One region of the Paenibacillus lutimineralis genome, then DNA from elsewhere that is predicted to be linked to it. Evidence: riboswitches for the same ligand, from Rfam matches in the RefSeq annotation. Region 1 holds a riboswitch; the other holds the start of a gene.
The links. Region 1 has a riboswitch for cyclic di-AMP ahead of EI981_RS00145 (resuscitation-promoting factor). Riboswitches for the same ligand answer to the same signal wherever they lie in the genome.
Positions count from the first base shown of each region.

Region 2: linked by a shared signal. The riboswitch ahead of EI981_RS16130 (hypothetical protein) and the one ahead of EI981_RS00145 (resuscitation-promoting factor) in region 1 are both predicted to bind cyclic di-AMP.

Region 1 is NZ_CP034346.1:27,072-32,783, reverse strand. It holds gene EI981_RS00145 (resuscitation-promoting factor) at 191-1,327, opposite strand; cyclic di-AMP (ydaO/yuaA leader) riboswitch at 1,587-1,800, opposite strand; gene EI981_RS00140 (TatD family hydrolase) at 2,016-2,786, opposite strand; gene EI981_RS00135 (HD domain-containing protein) at 2,858-4,147, opposite strand; gene EI981_RS00130 (AbrB/MazE/SpoVT family DNA-binding domain-containing protein) at 4,493-4,747, shown strand; gene rsmI (16S rRNA (cytidine(1402)-2'-O)-methyltransferase) at 5,007-5,712, opposite strand, start outside.
Region 2 is NZ_CP034346.1:3,656,254-3,661,965, forward strand. It holds gene kdpC (potassium-transporting ATPase subunit KdpC) at 1-458, opposite strand, end outside; gene kdpB (potassium-transporting ATPase subunit KdpB) at 489-2,519, opposite strand; gene kdpA (potassium-transporting ATPase subunit KdpA) at 2,540-4,219, opposite strand; gene EI981_RS16130 (hypothetical protein) at 4,270-4,677, opposite strand; cyclic di-AMP (ydaO/yuaA leader) riboswitch at 4,794-4,991, opposite strand; cyclic di-AMP (ydaO/yuaA leader) riboswitch at 5,096-5,335, opposite strand; gene EI981_RS16135 (MerR family transcriptional regulator) at 5,622-5,712, shown strand, end outside.

The DNA.
Region 1 (5,712 bases):
AGAGGTTGTATCTCATATATATCCTTGAAAATTATACGCTTTAATAAGCAAAGCAAAAAGAAGAGGGTATACTCCTCTTCTTATCCACTGTCTTATTCATCATCCTAATAGAGGTTGCTCAAAAAGTCTACTTTTTGAACCCCCACTAATAATTATCCTATTTCGGTATACCTATCAACTCTGCAGCCAACTAGTTGAGCTCCGGCTTGGTTGGGCCGATAACATAAACTGTCCGTCCCTTCTTGCGACCGAATTGATTTGCTGTTTTGAGCGAATCGAAATATACGTCCATTTTGTTGCCTTTAATAGCGCCGCCGGTATCTTCCGCTTTGCGGAATCCGAGGCCCTCAATGTACACCCACCAGCCCAACGGAACGACATTCTTATCAACAGCGATCGTTCTTCCCTCTTTAACCCGGGTTCCTGTAGCTGTCTTCGTGCCGATTCCATCCTCTTCTGCAGAGTAGGCAGTCAAGGTTACATTCTTGAGCACTTTTTTATATTTGAACGAGACTCCGCCCTTCTTAGTCAATCCGCTGATGCTCACCTGATCCGAGGAGCGGGAAATGCTAGCGGACATCACAGCAGTCTTCGGCTTCGTGCCTACGGCAATGACTTTAGGAGTGGCCTTCTTAACGACCTCTTTGCCAAGCCAACGCTTCGACACGAATTTGCCATCCTCATACACCTTCTCAACATTGTGTACGACTAAGCCCTGGCTGCCTTCCTGTACGACCTTGGTTTCACCCTTCAGCAGCTGATCATCACTTGTCTTGACGACATTGAATGGTACGGTCTCTTGTTGTTGAATATTATGTTTCTTGACACGAACGATATTAATAACCATGTTCGCTGTAATGGCCTGAGTCAGGCCTGGAGAAACTTTATCCTCCTGATTCACATCTACGCCTAGTTCTTGAATAGCATCCTCTACTTTGGCCTTCGTGGTGAAGGTCAGCTTATGAGTGCCATCCACGCTGATGCTGACGGGAACGGCCCGAACAATCTCAATCCGGTCCCCATCTTCTATTGCGCTCGACAACGATTTGGACACTTCATCGCCCGGCTGCAATATGATGGATTGTTCATCCAGCACTTTGTTGACCAAGGAATGTCTGGTGGTGATTGACTCTGTCTTTCCATCGACAACCAAATATATTTTTTTACTGTTCTGTGTGTAGAACCAAATCAGGATGATGGTGATTACTGCAATGGCCAGAACTCCAACAAGCAAAACCTGACGCAGATGTTCTTGCTTCCACCGCATTGCGTAAGACATGCTGGATGAGCGTGATTCATGGGTATCCTGGTTACGGAAAAATCCCATATCTTCCGTCCTCCTTACATAGTCCCGCCGTCTAGATCGACATATCATGAAATTGACGTGACTACAGATCGATTTTACGAAATGCCATAAAGCGCACTTCGCATTCCTGTCCCAGTCCTCTCGGCATTGGCCACCCCCTGTAAACAACAGTATGATGACCCTACTAAGTTTATTCAAAACAAAAGAAGCCTAAAGAAAGAGTTAGAGGAACTCTGTTCGTGGCTTCCTGAATAATCAATGATGTATAGATGCACGAGTTGTTGCCTCTCTGGATACGCCTACGAGGTTAGCTGTCGGGTTAGGACGTAGAGAGTCGCCCTTTCTCAGTTCATTCGCTCATGGCGCAATGACCTCGAATTCACCCCATAGACCCTTACAAAGAAATCCTTCACGGCATAATCATTCATAATCTCATGAATTGCCGTGGTCGGTTCCCCCGTTCTCCATACTCGGAGATTCAGCGAGACTGGTTATGGAACTTCGGTAACATTTGGCAAAATATGGTTTGTGAGATCGCCAAATCGATTACTGAAGAAATTCTATCTTGTTTCGATGCATGTTGTAAAGGACGAATCAACAACGTTTATTTTAATAATTGGTTAAAAAAATGTAATAAACAGAGTTTTAATTGTTAAAATGCATTAATCTTTCTCGTTTACTCATTTTTTCATCACTTTTTCTCAATATTTCAGCGAATGCCAAATCGTTCCATTGCATTCTTGGTTGTTATGTTGGATAATTCTTCCAAAGAAATCCCTTTTAATTCCGCTGCCGCCTCGGCGACTAGACGGACGTGTCCCGACTCATTTCTCTTCCCACGATATGGGTGTGGAGTCAAATATGGGGAGTCCGTCTCGATCAATAATCGGTCCATTGGAACCTTCGCGATGACCTCTTTTGGTTGCTTGGCATTTTTAAACGTAATCGGCCCGCCAAATGACAAATGAAATCCCATATTTAGACACATTTTGGCAATTTCCCAGCTACCTGAGAAGGAATGCATGACACCGCCAATTTCACTTGCCTTTTCTTCCTGCAAAATTCGCACAATATCCTCATGTGCATCGCGATTATGAATCGAAATCGGCATTCCCAGACTCCGGGCAAGTCCGATCTGATTGCGTAGAACCTTATGCTGTACGTCTTTTGGTGACGTATCCCAATAATAATCCAGCCCGATCTCGCCAATCGCAACGACCTTCTCATGCTTGCACAATTCGGCAATCCAATCGAGGTCCCCATCCTGCATCGTAATGGCATCCTGCGGATGCCAACCTACGGCCGCATAGATAAAATCATATTGCTCCGCCAATTTCATCGTCGTCGGAATCGTCTCCCGGTTAAAGCCAATGTTGATCATCCTTGTAACTCCCTGATCCAGAGCCCGCTGAATGACCTCTTCGCGATCCTCGTCGAACTGCGGAGCATCCAAATGGGTATGTGTATCGATAAGTATCAATGTAAATTGCGCCTCCCAGTTAGTAAATTTGTTAGTTATTGTTGACACCATTCTGGCATAATTCGAGAATTTTAATGCTGCTCTACGAATATTTCAGCAATCTCATGCGGCAATTCGTCAATAATTATACGAACTTTATCATCTGGAAAATACAAATGGAATTTCCCGCGCTGCAGACCGCTAATCGATCTGACAATATCCGATACTTCGGAAATTTCACGCAAGCGTTCTTGACGGTCCAGAAGCAAGATCTGCTTCTCTCGCCCCTCCCCATCCGGACGAAACACATCATACGGCAGATCCGTTGGAAAATCAATTTCCAAATCGTATTCCGGATTAAGCCCCGCCTTATTAAAAGCAGCTCTAATCTCTTCAATCGTCTCTATATCTAAAGAGTCCATCTCTACATATTTATACAGCTTACGGTCGATGAACCGGGAGCATAGTTCTCCAAGCAGCTCGTCCGTCTCCTTCCTCCACTGCATGAAGGCCGTCTGGACCAACGCCTCATCTAATTGAAGATAGTCCTGTACCGTCATGGTGCGATTAAATAATGAAGGCAATGGTTCCGGCAGAAACTTGAAGTGATGGCCTTGCTCATATAGCTCCTTCGCTCTTTTAAAAATCTGCCTTAAAATGATCTCTGAGCTCCGTGTAACCGGATGGAAATAAATCTGCCAATACATCTGATATCTGGACATTAAATAATCTTCCACCGCATGCATGCCCGAATCCTTCACGACAATTCTTCCTTTATACGGTCTAAGCATCCGTAGAATCCGGTCCATATCTATCGTTCCATAATTAACGCCGGTAAAATAAGCATCTCGCAGCAAATAGTCCATACGATCGGCATCCAGCGGACTGGAGACAAGATTAACAACAATAGGTTGTTTATAATCCTTGCGGATCACCCCCGCTACTTTATCAGGGAAATCATCCCCCATCCGGCGCAGCACCGATCTGACCTCTGTATCACCGAGCAGAATGCGGCATGTCCAATCCTCATGATGCATCTGAAAGGCCTGCTCTACAGAATGAGAGAATGGACCATGGCCCAAATCATGTAATAATGCAGCACATAAAGCCACCATTCCCTCCTCCCGAGGCCAGTCCGCATAATTGGCACGCTCAAATTGAGAAATAATTCGCCGGGTAATCTCATAGACTCCTAAAGAATGGGAGAATCGACTGTGCTCAGCACCATGGAATGTTAAATAAGAAGTTCCAAGCTGACGAATCCGGCGTAAACGCTGAAATTCCGAAGTATTAATGAGCGACCAAATAATTTCATCCTGCACATGAACATAATTGTGAACTGGATCCTTGAACACTTTCTCTTCCCGAAGCTGACGATACATGTAAGTCCCTCCTTAACCATATTTTTAAATTAATTTTGTAAGGCGATTTGACGAATGTTTAGCTAATGTCGACAGGTTTTGTCGAATTTTGTCTAAAGTTGTTGAATAAACACTTTCCAAATTGTCGAATCATAGAATAACCTGTTTTAAGCGAAAAAGCGCCTATCTAACAGTAATTTAAGGATGAATTATGCTTTTTCAACCAAAAAATTAGAAATAAAAATGAACTCTACCATAAATAGGTTGACTATTCTGGCAATGGTTGGTATCATAACTATCATAAAAGATAGAAGTTTGTCGAATAATGACACTTTTAAACTATAGCGAGAGGGGCTACTATCAGTTATGATGAAATCAACAGGTATTGTTAGAAAAGTAGATGAATTGGGACGTGTCGTGATCCCGATCGAATTGCGCCGTACACTTGGAATCGGTGAGAAAGACGCTCTTGAAATTTACGTTGACGGAGAACGGATCATGCTTAAGAAATACGAGCCTGCTTGTATCTTCTGTGGCAATGCCGAGAACGTAACTTACTTCAAGGGAAAAATTGTTTGCCACGAATGTTTGAGCGAATTGCCTACCCCTGTGACAAATTAATAAAAATAGTATATAATAGATTTACTGAATATGTTAATTCTAACCTTTTTCATATCTCCTTGGCGCCTTCCAGGCTTGAACCCGGCCTACGAAGGCCACTTTTTTGACCCATAAATACAATTTATGGGTTTTTAGCTATTTATAGTAAATTATAAAAAGGGCCTTTACGCTTTTAATACATGTTCAAAAAGGTCGGTTTTCAGCACCAAGAAGGTTGGATGGAGCTAGGGCCAGAGGAGCGGAGCGTACGTTTCCTCTTTTACAGCAGCATATTATAAATATCCCGTTTGGAAACTCCTCGATCGTTAGCAACCTTCTTCATCGCTTCTTTTCTCGGCAGCTTCTCCTGTTCTTCATAATGTGCAACATGATCCTCCACCGAGAGCACTTGCCACCATGCATCTCTCCGCTCCTTCACCTCTTCAGGATGAGCCCCGGAGACAACGATACAATATTCGCCAATCGGTGGATGCTCCTGCAGCCATTCCAAGCATTCGCTTAATGTACCCCGTACCATCTCTTCATAGCGCTTCGTCAGCTCGCGAGCCAGAACGACATGCCTATCCCCCCAAGCCTCCAGCAGCGCCTCAAGCGATTTCACCAATCGATGGGGAGATTCATACAACAGCAATGTTCCTTGTTCATCCAGCAGCGTGCTTAATAGTTTATCTCTATCTTTATTGTCTCGCGGTAAGAAGCCGATGAAGGTGAATCTCTCCGTAGGCAATCCTGACACGATCAGTGCTGACAGAGCCGCATTCGCCCCAGGAACCGGAATTACGGAAATCCCCGCTTCCAAGGCTAGCTTAACCAGATCACTACCTGGGTCAGAAATGGCCGGCAGACCGGCGTCACTGACCAGCGCCAAATTTTTTCCTTCTATTATAAAGCGTATCAATTCTGGGCCACTGGCTGCCTTATTATGCTCATGATAGCTAAGCAGCTTGCCGGGCGAAATTTCGAAA
Region 2 (5,712 bases), 2.9 Mb from region 1:
GATTCCGCCGCTTGCGGCGTAATATGAGGGTCAAGTCCAGAGCCCGAATTCGTAATTAAATCGATGGGAAGCTTGCTTAACGGCATATCTAGATTGTCCTTCTTCCATGCTTCTAGCGACGACTCCATCCGCTGCATTAGCTTCGGGTTGGAAGACGCGTAATTGCTAGAGCCTGAGCCTGCTCCATTGTAATCGATACTGGATATTCGTCCATGGAACAGCTTCGGATCCGTGAAGGACTGACCGATCAACTCGGAACCAATGACATCCCCCTGGCTATCCTTAACTAAACTTCCGTTCGCCTGCCATGGGAATAGTATCTGTGCCAGACCTGTACTTGCCAAAGGATAAATAATACCGCAGAGAACGATAAAAATGATACTGAAGCGGAGAGCAGCCCATAACGCCGAGCCTGAAGCAGACAACCACGATTGCTTACCTGATTTAATAACAGCCATCTTTGATTACTTCCTTTCTGAGCGCCTGATTTAGACCCATAAATGTACGAACAAATCAATCAGTTTAATTCCGATGAACGGGGCAACAACACCACCCAAACCAAAGATTAGCAAATTTCTGCTTAGCAGACGCTGCGAGCTCATTGGCCGATACTTGACTCCACGCATAGCAATTGGGATCAAGAGCGGAATAATCACCGCATTGAAGATTAAGGCGGACAGGATGGCCGAGAGCGGCGAACCAAGCTTCATAATGTTAAGTGCACCCATCTCCGGGATTGCCAGCATGAACATCGCTGGTATAATTGCAAAATATTTGGCGATATCATTAGCAATACTAAACGTAGTTAACGCTCCGCGAGTCATCAAGAGCTGCTTGCCAATCCCTACGACCTCGATCAGCTTGGAGGGATCTGAATCGAGATCCACCATATTCGCCGCTTCCTTGGCGGATACCGTCCCGCTGTTCATCGCCAGGCCTACATCCGCTTGGGCTAATGCGGGAGCATCATTCGTCCCGTCACCCGTCATCGCAACTAGCTTCCCTTGTGCCTGCTCACGACGAATGACATCGATCTTATCCTCTGGCTTGCACTCAGCGATGTAATCATCCACTCCAGCTTCTCTTGCAATCGTAGCAGCAGTCAGTGGATTATCACCCGTGCACATAATCGTTCGAATCCCCATTTTCCGTAACTGCTCGAATCGTTCTTTCATGCCTGGTTTAACCGTGTCCTTGAGATGAATAATGCCATAGATCATTTCATCAACCGCAACCGCCAACGGCGTTCCACCCGCAGTAGCCACTTGATTAGTAATTGCCTCCAGGTCAGCCGGAATATGTCCGCCTTGGCTGCTGACCCATTTTATAATCGCATCAACAGCCCCCTTGCGTACTCTTCTGCCATCCTGCAGGTCGACGCCGCTCATACGCGTCTCGGCTTTGAACTCAATGCTCTCCCCGGCAGCGGCCAGGGATTCGTCATATTCGAGCCCTTGTCTGCGAAGCAATTCAAGCACCGAGCGACCTTCTGGCGTCTCGTCAAATCTTGAAGATACCGCAGCCCAACGGGCAAGTTCGTCTTCAGCCCTACCATCAACGGGGAGAAATTCAGCTGCCATTCGGTTCCCAAATGTAATCGTACCCGTCTTATCGAGGATCATTGTATTCACATCTCCGGCAGCTTCTACGGCCTTACCGGACATCGCCAGAACATTGTATTGAGTTACCCGGTCCATTCCGGCAATTCCGATCGCGGACAGCAGCCCCCCGATCGTCGTCGGAATTAGGCAGACAAGCAGCGATACTAGCACGGTGATCTCCAGATGAATATTCAAATAATCGGCAATCGGCTTTAAGGTAATGACCACAATCAGGAAAATAACCGTTAATACGGTAAGCAAAGTTCCTAAAGCAATCTCATTCGGTGTCTTCTGACGTTCGGCACCTTCAACTAATGAAATCATTCGGTCGATAAATGACTGTCCAGGATCACTCGTAATACGAACAACAATCCTATCACTAACCACCAGAGTTCCGCCTGTAACTGAACTGAAGTCGCCACCAGCTTCTTTTATAACTGGAGCCGATTCACCCGTAATCGCAGATTCATCAACCGAAGCCAGCCCCTCGATAATTTCACCGTCTGCCGGGATCATCTCCCCTTGCGATACAACAACAACATCGCCTTTGCACAGCTCAGAGGAAGGTACGCTTCTCGTACTACCGCCTATTAGTTTGTTAGCCATAACTTGCTGCTTCGTCTTCTTCAAGCTGTCCGCCTGGGCCTTCCCTCTTCCTTCCGCAAGAGCTTCAGCAAAATTCGCGAACCATATCGTAATTAACAGGATCAAGAAGATGGCCACGTTGACTCCCGTATTGTGATCTTTACCAAGCAATCCAGGGAACAAAATTTGTAGGAGTACGAGGAAAGCTCCGACTTCTACGACGAACATGACCGGATTCTTGATCATCCATATCGGATTCAGCTTCTTGAAGCTGTCCAGTACGGCTCCTTGCATCATTTTTCCGGATAACATCGATTTATGCCTAGTGCTCATGTTTAGCACACCTCTTTGATTTATTTTAGCGTCAAATATTCAGCAACAGGACCTGCGGCAAGAACCGGCAGAAAAGTAAGAGCTCCGATAAGCAATACCGTCCCTACGAGAATTCCAGCGAATAATTTATTGTCTGTCCGCAGCGTGCCGATGGTCTCCATGACGGGTTCTTTCTGCATTAAGGATCCTGCAGCAGCTAACAAGGCAATCATAGAAACATAACGGCCCAGGAGCATGACCAATCCGGTCATGATATTCCAGAACGCTGTATTATCCGCGAGACCCTCGAAGCCGGAGCCGTTATTTGCTGCAGAGGATGCATATTCATACAGTATTTGCGACAGTCCATGATACCCTGGATTCGTAACTGCGCCATACCCTAAGCCAGTCATAGCACTGATTGCCGTCGGTGCAAGCACAATTAAGGGATGAACAAGAATCGCAATAGCGATCAGCTTCATCTCCCTAGCTTCAATCTTCTTGCTGAGGAATTCAGGCGTTCTGCCGACCATTAATCCACAAATAAATACACCGAGTATGGCGTACATCACCATGTTCATAAGTCCGACGCCCTTCCCACCGAAGACAACGTTCAACATCATCTGGGATAGAGCTGCCAAGCCGCCGAGCGGAGTAAGCGAATCATGCATATTGTTGACGCTCCCCGTAGTCGCGGCGGTGGTAATCGCCGTAAAAAGTGCCGAGCCCGTAACCCCGAAACGAACCTCTTTGCCCTCCATATTTCCTTGCGTGACGTCTATCCCAAGCGTATGAAAGAGCGGGTTCCCGGCCTTCTCGCTGAAATAGACCAAAGACAGAAATGCAAGGAACAAGACCATCATCGCTGAGAAAATAACCCAACCCTGCTTCTTATTGCGCGCGAATAAACCGAATGTATAAGGTAATGACGCGCTGATCACCCACATTGACCACATCTCAATTGCATTCGTCAACCCGCTTGGGTTCTCGAACGGATGGGATGAATTGGCTCCAAAGAATCCACCACCGTTCGTGCCCAAATGCTTAATGGATTCCAGCGAGGCCACCGGTCCAAGCGAGATTCGCTGTACAGTCCCTTCCAGCGTGTTCACTGCCGTGGTAGGCTGCAAGGTCTGCGGAACCTGGAGCGCGACCAGTAGCAGCGTCACGATCAGAGAAGCAGGCAGAAGAATACGGACAATCGCCTTCACAAAATCCTCAAAGAAATTCCCCAGCAGTTGGCCTCTTCCTGTAATTCCGCGGATAAAAGCGATAGCGGCGCATAACCCCGTAGCGGCTGATGTGAACATCATCATTGTGATTACAGCCATTTGCGAGAAATAGCTAAGCCCTGTCTCCCCGCTATAATGCTGCAGATTCGTGTTGGTCATGAAGCTGATTACCGTATTGAATGCCAGTGTCGGCTCCATGCTGCCGCTTCCTTCGGGATTCCATGGGAACCACTGCTGCAGACTGAGAAGTAGAAAACTGATTGTCATCAATACCACATTCGTTGCCAGCAGACTGATCACATATTTCTTCCAATCCATCCCTTCGCGCCGCCTATAGCCGGCTATGTTGAAAATAAACCGCTCCATTGCTCCGAAGATGCGATCACTTCGATTCGGTACATTTGAGAAAACATGATATATATAAGTTCCAACCGGCTTCACCAGCAACAATATGACGCCAATCACAATGAACATTTGTAAATAATCCATAACACACTCACCCCATCTGGAATCCTACTTAATGATTTTTTAGCTCTAGCTTATTGCTCAAGCTTTGCTGCAAGCAGAAATCCAACCTCTCCGCTTACGGAATGAATGACATAAGAAGCTCCTAACCCTTTGTAAATCATGCGCGGATTTCTATTCGGAGTGATAATGAAAATCTGATCACGCGTCCATCTCCGACAGATTTGCAAATAGCGACAGGTTAATGTCATGCTCATTTCAAAAATATAACAGCGTCCGATCGGAAACGGCGGGACGATCCAGCTCTGCTCGTCATCCGTCTTGATGCGCAGTACATGTCTTACGCCCAGTTTATGAAGGACTTCTTCCTCCTTCTTGTTGTTCACCAGGACCGCAAAATTACGCTTCGCCGCGATCAGCAGCAAAATAAACTTCAGTCCAACCGGATTCGGTGCTGCTACTAGAACAAACTCTTCCTCCACTTGAGAACACCCTCCTCGAATTTGCAGAGGACAACACAAAAGAAGCCGCAGGAAAGATAGTAACCTTCCCCGCGGCTTAATGAGTGGTCTTAGACCCACTACCCGACCTTTGGTGGTTGCCTCTTCCTAGACGCTTACGAGGTTAGCTGACGGATTCGGGCGCGGAAGTCGCCCTACCTTGGAGAATACGTTTATCCTCCAAGCGATTCACCCCATGGAACTAAGGTTTAGAAGCCCGCAGATCGGGCATCACTCAGTACCGTTGGTTCCCCCGCTGCTGTCATATTCACGACAGCATTCAGCGAATTTTAATTGATGTTGCATTGTATTTTAGTTCATTTTTCAAATTAGAGCGCAAAAAACCACAGAGGCAAACGGTCCTCTGTGGCCGAATTCGTTGCGGCTCGCAGTCACCTTTCCTCTCTCATACCCACGCTGACGAAGTTAGCTGACGGATTCGGGCGGTGAGAGTCGCCCTACCTGAGAAGAGTCCATGGTCTCTTCCTCAGGATTCACCCCTGTCCGAATGGCCTGTGTTGGCTCTCACACCAGCCCTGGCCATTCAGACGATGAGCAAGCTGCGTTGATCATCACACAGCAAGCTCTTGTTGGTTCCCCCGTTCTCTGGAACATCCCAGAGATTAAGCGATCGGAATTGCTTAATATTGATTATGGATTGAATCATACCGCTGCAAGGTTTGACTGTAAAGCCAACTTCCCGGCAAAAAAGGCGATTAATTTAAAGGAATACGAAAATATACCGCTTACATTGATGCAACACTCTCTAATTTTCGCTATAGCTCATTTCTACTCTTGATTTTAAATTCTTTTATAAGGCTCCCACAGATTATAGTAACCGACCTCTTGACTCTCCCCTTTACTGGAACGTTATACTCGGTAAGCAAGTGCAAGCCTATTTAAATTACCTGCAGGGATGTGTAGCCATGTTCAAAATCAGTGAATTCTCAAAAATCAGCCAAGTATCCGTCAAGACGCTTCGTTACTACGATCAGTTGAATCTACTCAAGCCGGACT